Regions from separate parts of the Pseudomonas sp. TWI628 genome, predicted to be linked through region 1. Evidence: predicted binding sites of a transcription regulator. Region 1 holds the regulator's gene; each other region holds the start of a gene.
The links. The regulator FliA, encoded in region 1, starts transcription of late flagellar genes. The targets are predictions, from matches to a motif close to CTAAAGTTTNNNNNNNNNNNGCCGNTAA.
Positions count from the first base shown of each region.

Region 1 (3,274 bases):
CCGGGGCATCGGCGCTGGCAGGTTCGGCCAGGCGCGACAGGGCTGCCAGCAGCTCCGGCGTAGCCGCGGTCACTTCAGTGCGCTCACGCACCTGGCCGAACATGCTGTTGACCGTATCCAGTGCCTCAAGCACCACGTCCATCAGTTCCGCGTCGACCCGGCGCTCACCTTTGCGCAGGATGTCGAACACGTTCTCGGCGATGTGGCAGCACTCCACCAGCTCGTTCAGCTGAAGGAAGCCGGCGCCCCCTTTTACAGTGTGGAAACCGCGAAAGATCGCATTGAGCAGGTCGGCATCGTCGGGCCGGCTTTCCAGCTCGACCAGTTGCTCGGACAGTTGCTCAAGAATTTCGCCGGCTTCTACCAGGAAATCCTGAAGGATTTCTTCATCGGCGCCGAAGCTCATTAAACGTGCTCCTTAAAAACCCAGGCTGGACAGCAGATCGTCGACGTCGTCCTGACCGGACACAACGTCTTCACGCTTATCGGCATGAATCTGCGGACCTTCACCCCGAGTCGGATGTTTTTCTTGATCTTTTTCAGCGCGCAGCTGCTGGTGGTCATGTTCGATACCGGCAAAACGGTCGACCTGACTGGCCATCAGCACGAGCTTGAGCAGATTGCTTTCTACTTCGGTGACCAACGCAGTGACGCGCTTGATCACCTGGCCGGTCAGGTCCTGATAGTCCTGAGCCAGCAGAATGTCATTGAGGTGGCCGGCGACCTTGCGGTTACCCTCGGCGCTGTGCGTCAGGAAACTGTCGACGCGCTTGACCAGCTCGCGAAACTCCGGCGCTGCGACTTCGCGGCGCATGAAGCGCTGCCAGTCGACGCTCAGGCCTTGCGCCTCGGCTGCCAGGTCGTTGAGCACCGGGGTGCTCTCCTCCACCAGGTCCATGGTGCGGTTGGCGGCACCCTCGGTGAGCTTGACCACGTAGGACAGGCGCTCGGTGGCATCGGTAATCTGCGAGACTTCCTCGGCCTGCGGCATCTGCGGGTCGATCTGGAAGCTGACGATCGCGCTGTGCAGTTCACGCGTGAGCTTGCCGACTTCCTGGTACAGGCCACGGTCGCGGGTCTGGTTGAGCTGATGAATCAGCTGCACCGCCTCACCGAAACGCCCCCGTTCCAGGCTCTCGACCAGTTCCTCGGCATGTTTCTTCAGGGTCGACTCGAACTCCCCCAAAGACGTCTGTGTTGATTCCATGGCGCCCCCCTGACGTGACTCAGCCGTTGACGCGTTCGAAGATCTTCTCGATCTTTTCTTTGAGCACCTGGGCGGTGAACGGCTTGACCACATAGCCATTGACGCCGGCCTGGGCCGCTTCGATGATCTGGTCGCGCTTGGCTTCGGCGGTCACCATCAGCACCGGCATGGTCTTCAGGCGATCGTGGGCACGCACCTTGCGCAGCAAATCGATACCGGACATGCCCGGCATGTTCCAGTCGGTCACCAGGAAGTCGTAATGGCCGCTTTCGAGCATCGGCAGCGCGGTAGTGCCGTCGTCGGCTTCATCGGTGTTGGTGAAGCCCAGGTCACGCAACAGGTTCTTGATGATCCGCCGCATCGTCGAAAAGTCGTCAACGATGAGGATTTTCATGTCTTTGTTCAAGTAGACCTCCAAGCAGTCTCAAACGCGCTCGGCCCCGAGCACGCGTATTCAAATTCGGTACAACGTGGAAAACGACTGCAACGACCCCGGGCTCAACGTGCCCGCCATTCCCCCAGGCGGCTGCGCAGGCGCGCGGCACACTGGCTGTGCAACTGGCTGACACGCGATTCGCTGACCCCCAGCACCTCACCAATTTCCTTGAGGTTCAGCTCTTCGTCGTAGTACAGCGCCAGCACCAGGCGCTCACGCTCCGGCAGGTTGGCGATCGCATCGGTCAGGGCAGCCTGGAAGCGCTCGTCCTCCAGATCGCGCGACGGCTCGACCTGGCCACTGGCGCCGTCCTCGTGCAGCCCTTCGTGTTCGCCGTCCTGCAACAGGTCGTCGAAACTGAACAGGCGGCTACCCAAGGTATCGTTCAAGATCCCGTAGTAATCATCGAGACTCAATTGGAGTTCGGCAGCAACTTCATGATCTTTAGCGTCGCGGCCAGTTCTTGCTTCCACGGCACGCATCGCATCACTGACCATGCGCGTATTGCGGTGCACCGAACGCGGTGCCCAATCGCCCTTGCGGACCTCGTCGAGCATCGCCCCGCGGATGCGGATGCCGGCGTAGGTTTCGAAGCTGGCACCCTTGCTGGCGTCGTACTTGTTGGCCACTTCCAGCAGGCCGATCATGCCGGCCTGGATCAGGTCTTCGACCTGGATGTTGGCCGGCAGGCGTGCCAGCAGGTGGTAGGCAATGCGCTTGACCAGCGGCGCGTAGCGATCCACCAGCTCGAACTGGGCGTCTTTCGACGCCTTGCTGTACATCTTGAAACCGCTCGCATTCATAGCACGGGTCCTGCGCTGGTGGGTTGCACCAGGCGCTCGACGAAGAACTCCAGGTGCCCGCGCGGGTTGGCTGGCAGCGGCCAACTGTCGACCTTCTGCGCGATGGCCTTGAAGGCCAGGGCACACTTGGAGCGAGGGAAGGCTTCGTACACTGCGCGCTGCTTCTGCACCGCCTTGCGCACGCTCTCGTCGTAGGGCACGGCGCCGACGTATTGCAGGGCGACGTCAAGGAAGCGGTCGGTGACCTTGGTCAACTTGGCGAACAGGTTGCGCCCTTCCTGCGGGCTCTGCGCCATGTTGGCCAGCACGCGGAAGCGGTTCATGCCGTAGTCGCGGTTGAGCAGCTTGATCAACGCGTAGGCGTCGGTGATCGAGGTCGGCTCGTCACACACCACCAGCAGCACTTCCTGGGCGGCGCGGACAAAACTGACTACCGAGTCACCGATACCTGCAGCCGTGTCGATCACCAACACGTCGAGGTTGTCGCCGATTTCGCTGAAGGCCTGGATCAGCCCGGCATGCTGGGCCGGGGCCAGGTGCACCATGCTCTGGGTGCCGGAGGCGGCCGGCACGATGCGCACACCGCCAGGCCCCTGCAACAGCACGTCACGCAGTTCGCAGCGGCCCTCGATGACATCAGCCAGGGTGCGCTTGGGCGTCAGCCCGAGCAAAACATCGACGTTGGCCAGGCCGAGGTCGGCGTCCAGCAGCATCACCCGGCGGCCAAGTTCGGCCAAGGCCAGTGACAGGTTCACTGAAACGTTAGTCTTGCCGACGCCACCTTTGCCACCGGTTACGGCGATCACCTGTACGGGATGCATGCTACCC
Region 1 is NZ_JBDJMM010000004.1:89,427-92,700, reverse strand. Features, by position in the region: gene ABE528_RS04380 (chemotaxis protein CheA) at 1-406, opposite strand, end outside; gene ABE528_RS04375 (protein phosphatase CheZ) at 419-1,207, opposite strand; gene ABE528_RS04370 (chemotaxis response regulator CheY) at 1,227-1,601, opposite strand; gene fliA (RNA polymerase sigma factor FliA) at 1,706-2,446, opposite strand; gene fleN (flagellar synthesis regulator FleN) at 2,443-3,274, opposite strand, start outside.

Region 2 (3,274 bases), on a different contig from region 1:
TGCGCCGGGCGCTGCTGGCGGATACCGCGCAGGCGCTGTTCGGGTTTGAATGATCGGGGGCTTTTACCGGCCCCTTCGCGGGTGCAGGCGAAGTCACTCTAAAAGATGCCCCGCTGCCGACACCGGCAGCAGGGCATTTTTGTCGATCAGAAGCGGAACCGGCTGATCATCTGCTGCAACTGCCCACCCAACCGCGCCAGCTCGACGCTGGACGCCGAAGTCTGCAGGCTGGCTTCAGCCGTCTGCTCGGAAATATCCCGCACCGTCACCACACTGCGGCTGATCTCTTCAGCCACCGCGCTCTGCTGTTCCGAAGCCGCCGCAATCTGCTGGTTCATCAGCTGGATCCCCGACACGCGCTGGGTAATCCCCTCCAGCGCTACCCCGGCCTCACGCACCAGTGCCACGCTGCTTTCGGTCAGGCTCTGGCTCTGCTCCATCAATTCGCTCACCGAGCGAGTGCCTTCCTCAAGGCTGCCGATTGCCGATTCGATCTCCAGTGTCGATGCCTGGGTGCGCTGTGCCAGGCTGCGCACTTCATCGGCCACCACGGCAAAGCCACGGCCTGCTTCACCGGCTCGGGCCGCTTCGATGGCGGCATTGAGCGCGAGCAAGTTGGTCTGTTCGGCCACGGCCTTGATCACGTCCATGACCTTGCCGATACGCTGGCTCTCGGTGCGCAGCGCCCCCATGGCCTCGCCCGTGGCATCCACCTGGCTGGCCAGGCGGCTGATCTGGGCCACGGCGCGGTTGACCACGCTGTCACCTTCGCGGGCTTCCTCGTCGGTGGCGCTGGCGGCCACGGAGGCCTCGCCGGCATTGCGCGCTACCTCGTGCACGGTGGCGGCCATTTCCTGCATGGCCGTGGCCACCTGGTCGGTTTCCACCTTCTGGTTGTTGGCACCGGCACTGGTCTGCTCGGTGATTGCCGAAAGCTCCTCGGTAGCGCTGGCAATCTGCGAAATGCCATCGCGCACCTGGGCAATCAGCTCGCGCAGGTTGCGGGTCATGCCCTGCAGGGCGTTCTGCAGTTGGCCGACTTCGTCGCGGCGGCGGCTGGCCGGTTGTTCGCTGAGGTCACCGGCAGCCACCTGTTCCATGGTTTTCAGTGCCTGGCGCAGCGGCTGGCTGATCTGCCGGGCAATACCCATGGCAGCCAGGGCACCGAGCAGCAAGGCGAGCAGGGTAGCGGCGATCTGCAGGGTGCGGGCGAAATGGCTGTCCTTGGCGACCCACACGGCCTGGTCGTCCAGCAGTTGACCGATGACACCATTAAGGGTCTCGATGTCGTTGGCCATGGCGGCGCGGTAGCCCACCAGGTTGCTGACCTCGCCACGGAACGCCTCGACGGCCTTCGCATAGGCGTGCACCTGTTGCTCCAGTTGCTGGAAATGCTGCGGGAAATTGCCGTTGAAGCGGGCGACCAGCCCAGGCAGGTCGTTCACCGTGCTGGCGATCTGGGCGTTCATCAGCTTCTCGGTCTCGGCGTTGGTGTTTCCGGTGTAGCCGCGAACGTGATAGCGCAGCAGGATCAGGTTTTCGCGGATCTGGTTGATGGCCTCAATGCGCACGAAGCGCTGCTCGGCATCGGGCAAGGCGCGTACCTGGTTGCGAATCTGCTCGATGCTGGCAAACGACTGGGTGGCCAGTTCGCCCATCTCCTTCTGTGCGGCGCGCATCTTCTCATAGGCGCGGAAACTGGCGGCCTGGTTGCCGCTGTAGCCCTGCAAGGCCTGATCGGCGGCATTGATCAGCGCATGGCTCTGCGCCTTGACCATCACCTCGCGCAGCTTGGCCAGCGTCGGCTTGAAGGCGTCCAGCGCAGCCTGCAGTTGCTTGCTCTCGGCTGGGGCGCCATTGGCCATGGCATGACGCAAGCGCGCTTCGCGCAGGTCGCCGAGGGCGTCGTTGAGGCGCGATACATCGCTGACTACCTCGCTGCGCCGTACCAGGCTGCCCAGGCCGTCCCAGCTGATCAGCGACTGCACCAGTGTCAGGCACAGCACCAGGCCGAAACCGAGTAAGAGTTTGTGGGCGATCTTGAGGTCGCCAAACCAGGTAAACATTACTGCCGAGCTCCTTTTCTTATGCGTTGGAGGAGACCTGAGGTCTGTTCCTTCTGTCAGATATAGTCATCTATATGAATTATCGGCACATGTAACAAAATCTGAACAGTGATTGGGCTGAAATTAATGTCACTGTGATATCAAATTGTGAGCGGGTTCCGGTGTTGCCCCGTGTTTCTTGCCAGGCACAGGCTTTCCCATGCAGATTTGTGGCTCGCAGCGCTTCGCGTGCCTCCAATGACAAAAGACACTCAGGAACAAGGACGATGAGTCACCCCTCGCAATTCACCTTGCTCGGCAAGCGGCGTTTCCTGCCGTTCTTCGTCACCCAGTTGCTGGGTGCCTTCAACGACAACCTGTTCAAGCAGTCGCTGATCCTGGCGATCCTGTTCAAGCTCAGCCTGGGCGACGGTGACCGTTCGATCTGGGTCAACCTCTGCGCGCTGCTGTTCATCCTGCCGTTCTTCCTGTTCTCGGCGCTGGGCGGGCAGTTTGGCGAGAAGTTCGCCAAGGACGCGCTGATCCGCGCGATCAAGCTGGCCGAGATCGTCATCATGGCGGTTGGCGCCATCGGCTTCGTCACCAACCACCTCACGCTGATGCTGCTGGCGCTGTTCGGCATGGGCACCCACTCGGCGCTGTTCGGCCCGGTGAAGTACTCGATCCTGCCCCAAGCCCTGCGTGAAGAAGAGCTGGTCGGTGGTAACGGCCTGGTGGAGATGGGCACTTTCCTCGCCATCCTGGTCGGCACCATTGGCGCCGGGGTGATGATGGCCCACGACAGTTACGCCACGGTGGTGGCCGGTGGCGTGGTCGGCACTGCCGTGCTGGGCTACCTGGCCAGCCGCTGGATCCCGAGGGCCGCAGCGGCATCACCGCAGATGACGCTGGACTGGAACATCTTCAAGCAGTCGTGGGTGATCCTGCGCATGGGCCTGGGGCAGACCCCGGCGGTGTCGCGCTCGATCGTCGGCAACTCGTGGTTCTGGTTCGTCGGCGCCATCTACCTGACGCAGATCCCGACTTACGCCCAGGAGTGGCTGCACGGCGACGAGACCGCAGTGACCCTGGTACTGACCCTGTTCTCGGTGGGCATCGCCCTCGGTTCGCTGCTGTGCGAACGCCTCAGTGGGCGCAAGGTGGAAATCGGCCTGGTACCGTTCGGCTCGTTCGGCCTGACCCTGTTCGGCCTGCTCTGGTGGTGGCAC
Region 2 is NZ_JBDJMM010000017.1:90,382-93,655, forward strand. Features, by position in the region: gene ABE528_RS15145 (amidohydrolase family protein) at 1-53, shown strand, start outside; gene ABE528_RS15150 (methyl-accepting chemotaxis protein) at 147-2,066, opposite strand; gene ABE528_RS15155 (MFS transporter) at 2,333-3,274, shown strand, end outside.
Region 2: ABE528_RS15150 (methyl-accepting chemotaxis protein) is a predicted target of FliA. The motif match lies at 2,146-2,173, and genes of this name have one in related genera.

Region 3 (3,274 bases), on a different contig from region 1:
ATCGACACCACCGCAGTGACCAGGCCGATACCCATCAGGCCCAGCTTGGGCAAGCCGAACATGCCTTCGATCAGGGCGACGTTGAACAGGTAGTTGAGCACCGTGCCAACCAGGCTGATGACCATCACCGGGGTCGAGCGCCCCAGCGCGCTGGTGAAGCCGCGCAGGGCCATGAAAGTCAGGTAGCCGGGCAGGGCGAGTGGCAGCAGGGTGAGGAACTCGGCGGCCGAGTCGACGTTCTCCGGCTGCTGGCCGAACAGCAACAGCACCGGCTTCAGGTTCCACAGCACCAGTGCTGCCAGCAGCGCCAGGCCCCAGGCCAGCCACAGGCCGTTCTGCGCAAGGCGGGTAGCACCCTCGATGTCGTTGGCGCCCTTGCGAATGGCCACCAGCGTACCGACCGCGGCGATCACGCCCAGGCAGAAGATCGACACGAACGAATAGCTCGCCGCGCCCAGCCCGCCGCCGGCCAGGGCCTGCGGGCTGATGCGGGCCATCATCAGGGTGTCGGTGAGCACCATCAGCATGTGCGCCAACTGCGAGGCGATCAGCGGCCCGGCCAGGCGCAGCAAAGCCTTGAGTTCGGTGGTGGGCGCGACATGCATGGGTGTAGTCCTTGTGCCTGATCCTGTGAGCGAGGGACGATTCTGAGGCTTCGGTCAACTTTGCACAAAAGGATAAATGCGATGGTTGGCATGAGTTGAACTCATGTATGTATGATTCTGTGCATTCCATTCCACCCCCGGATGCCAGGTGCCCATGTCCCGTCAGCTGCCCCCCTTGTATGCACTGCGCGCATTCGAAGCGGCTGCGCGGCTGAGTTCGTTCACCCGTGCCGGTGAAGAGCTGTCGATTACCCAGAGCGCGGTCAGCCGGCATATCCGCACCCTCGAAGAGCATTTCGCTTGCCGGCTATTCGTGCGCAGCGGCCGCAGCCTGCAGCTGACCGAGGCGGCCAGGGTGCTGCTGCCCGGCGTGCGCGAAGGCTTCGCTGCACTGGAACGCGCCTGCGATACCTTGCGCGGGGAAGATGACATCCTGCGCATGAAGGCGCCGTCGACCCTGACCATGCGCTGGCTGCTGGCGCGGCTGAGCCGTTTCCGCCATTTGCAGCCGGGCAACGAGGTGCAACTGACCAGCGCCTGGATGGATGTCGACCATGTGGACTTCAACCAGGAGCCGTTCGATTGCGCGGTGTTGCTCAGCGACGGGGTGTTTCCGGCGGACTGGGAGGTGCGTCGGTTGTTTTCCGAGCTGTTGATCCCGGTGGGCGCGCCAGACCTGTTGAAGGAGGGGCCGTGGGATGAGCGGCGGCTGGCGGGTATCGAGCTGCTGCACCCCACCCCCGACAAGCGTGACTGGCGCGAATGGCTGGAGCGCATGGGGCTCAGCGACAAGGTGTCGCTCAAGGGCGGGCAGGTGTTCGACACCCTGGAACTGGGCATGATCGCGGCGGCGCGGGGGTATGGCATTTCAATGGGCGACCTGCTGATGGTCGCCGAGGATGTGGCTCAGGGGCGCCTGAGCTTGCCCTGGCCGACGGCGGTGCCCAGCGGCATGGATTATTACCTGGTGTGGCCGCGGACCCGGCCGGGTGGCGAGCGGTTGCGGCGCTTGAGTGTGTTTCTGCAGGAAGAAGCCGCAGCGGTAGATCTGCCCGCCGTGGAAATCCTGCCGACTCTCTGACTGCCGGCGCCAGGGCCGGTACAGGAATGCGAAAACGTTTGCGAATACCCCGGTCCGACACTCAAGTATTCAAGTGCGACGCCGATCTAGTGGTACCAGCGTCTCGGAAGAGGGCGCGCTTCCCGTCTCAACAAGCGGGTGGTCAGCGTGATCAGGACGATCCGGGCCTCTTGCCAGGAGCTTCTTCATGTCTCAACCGCGTGCCCGAATTGCCTCGCAACTCGGTGTCGCCCTCGCCATCGTGCTGGCGCTGGTGATTTCCGGCAGTACCCTGTTCGCCCTGCGTGCGCTGGACGACGCCAACCTCGCCACCCGCCAGGCCCACCTGGCCAGTGAAGCGCGACTGCTGGCCGACCAGCTCGATACCTTCCACGGTTCGCTCAAGGACAACACCCAGCGCCTGAGCGGCCTGTTCGAGCGCCGCTTTGCCTCGGGCCTGTCGCTGCATGCTGGCGAGACCGTGCAGGTCGCCGGCCAAAGCACGCCCGCCCTGTACCTGGGAGATCGGCTGCTGAACAACGATTTCCAGGTGGTCGACGAATTCCAGCAGATGACCGCTGGCATCGCGACCCTGTTCGTGCGCAGCGGCGATGACTTCGTGCGGATCAGCACCAACCTGAAGAAGCAGGACGGTACCCGCGCCATCGGCACCCAGCTTGACCGCCAGCACCCGGCCTACACCAAGCTACTGGCCGGGCAGATGTACGTCGGCCGCGCCGTGCTGTTCGAACGCAACTACATGACCCGCTACGTGCCGGTCAGCGACAGCAGCGGCCGGGTGATCGCGGTATTGTTTGTCGGCTTCGACTACACCGACGCGCAGAACGCCCAGTTCGCCAACCTCAAGCGTTTCCGCATCGGTGCAACCGGCTCGTTGGCCATTCGCGATCAACAGGGCCAATGGCTGGTGCCGCCGGCCAATGCCGACCAGGACTTGTTCAGCGCCAGTGCGCCGTTCGCCGAGGGCCCCTGGACCGTGGTCGCCAGCATGCCCAAGGCGGAGATCCGCGAGGTGACCTGGAGCGTCGGCCTGCGCCTGGCCATCGGCAGCCTGTTGGCGATGCTGCTGGCGGTGGCTGCCACCCTGTGGCTGCTGCGCCGCAAGTTGCGGCCGCTGGATGACCTGGTGCGCCAGGCCGAGGCACTGGGTGCCGGCGACCTGAATGCGCGCCTGAGCGTGACCAGCCATGACGAGATCGGCCAGCTGGCCCGCAGCTTCAACAAGATGGGCGAAGCGCTGGCGACCATGGTCGAGCACATCCGCAGCGCCTCCGAGCAGGTCAGCAGCCGCGCGCGGTCGCTGTCCGGGTTGTCTACCGGTGCCTGTGAAGGCATGGACCAGCAGTCCGGCGAGATCACCAGCATGGCCGGTGCGGTGGAGGAGTTCAGCGCGACCTCGATGAACATCGCCGACAACATGGCCGGTACCGAGCGCATGGCCCGCGTCAACGCGCAGCAGACCCGCATCGGCCGCAGTGCCATGGATGAAGCGTCGAGTTCGCTGCGGCAGATTGCCGAAGCGCTGGGCGGCACGGCCACGGTGATGGACAGCCTCGGTGCGCGTTCGCAGGAGATCGGCGGCATCATC
Region 3 is NZ_JBDJMM010000016.1:109,565-112,838, reverse strand. Features, by position in the region: gene ABE528_RS14510 (NorM family multidrug efflux MATE transporter) at 1-605, opposite strand, end outside; gene ABE528_RS14505 (LysR substrate-binding domain-containing protein) at 760-1,686, shown strand; gene ABE528_RS14500 (methyl-accepting chemotaxis protein) at 1,874-3,274, shown strand, end outside.
Region 3: ABE528_RS14500 (methyl-accepting chemotaxis protein) is a predicted target of FliA. The motif match lies at 1,747-1,774, and genes of this name have one in related genera.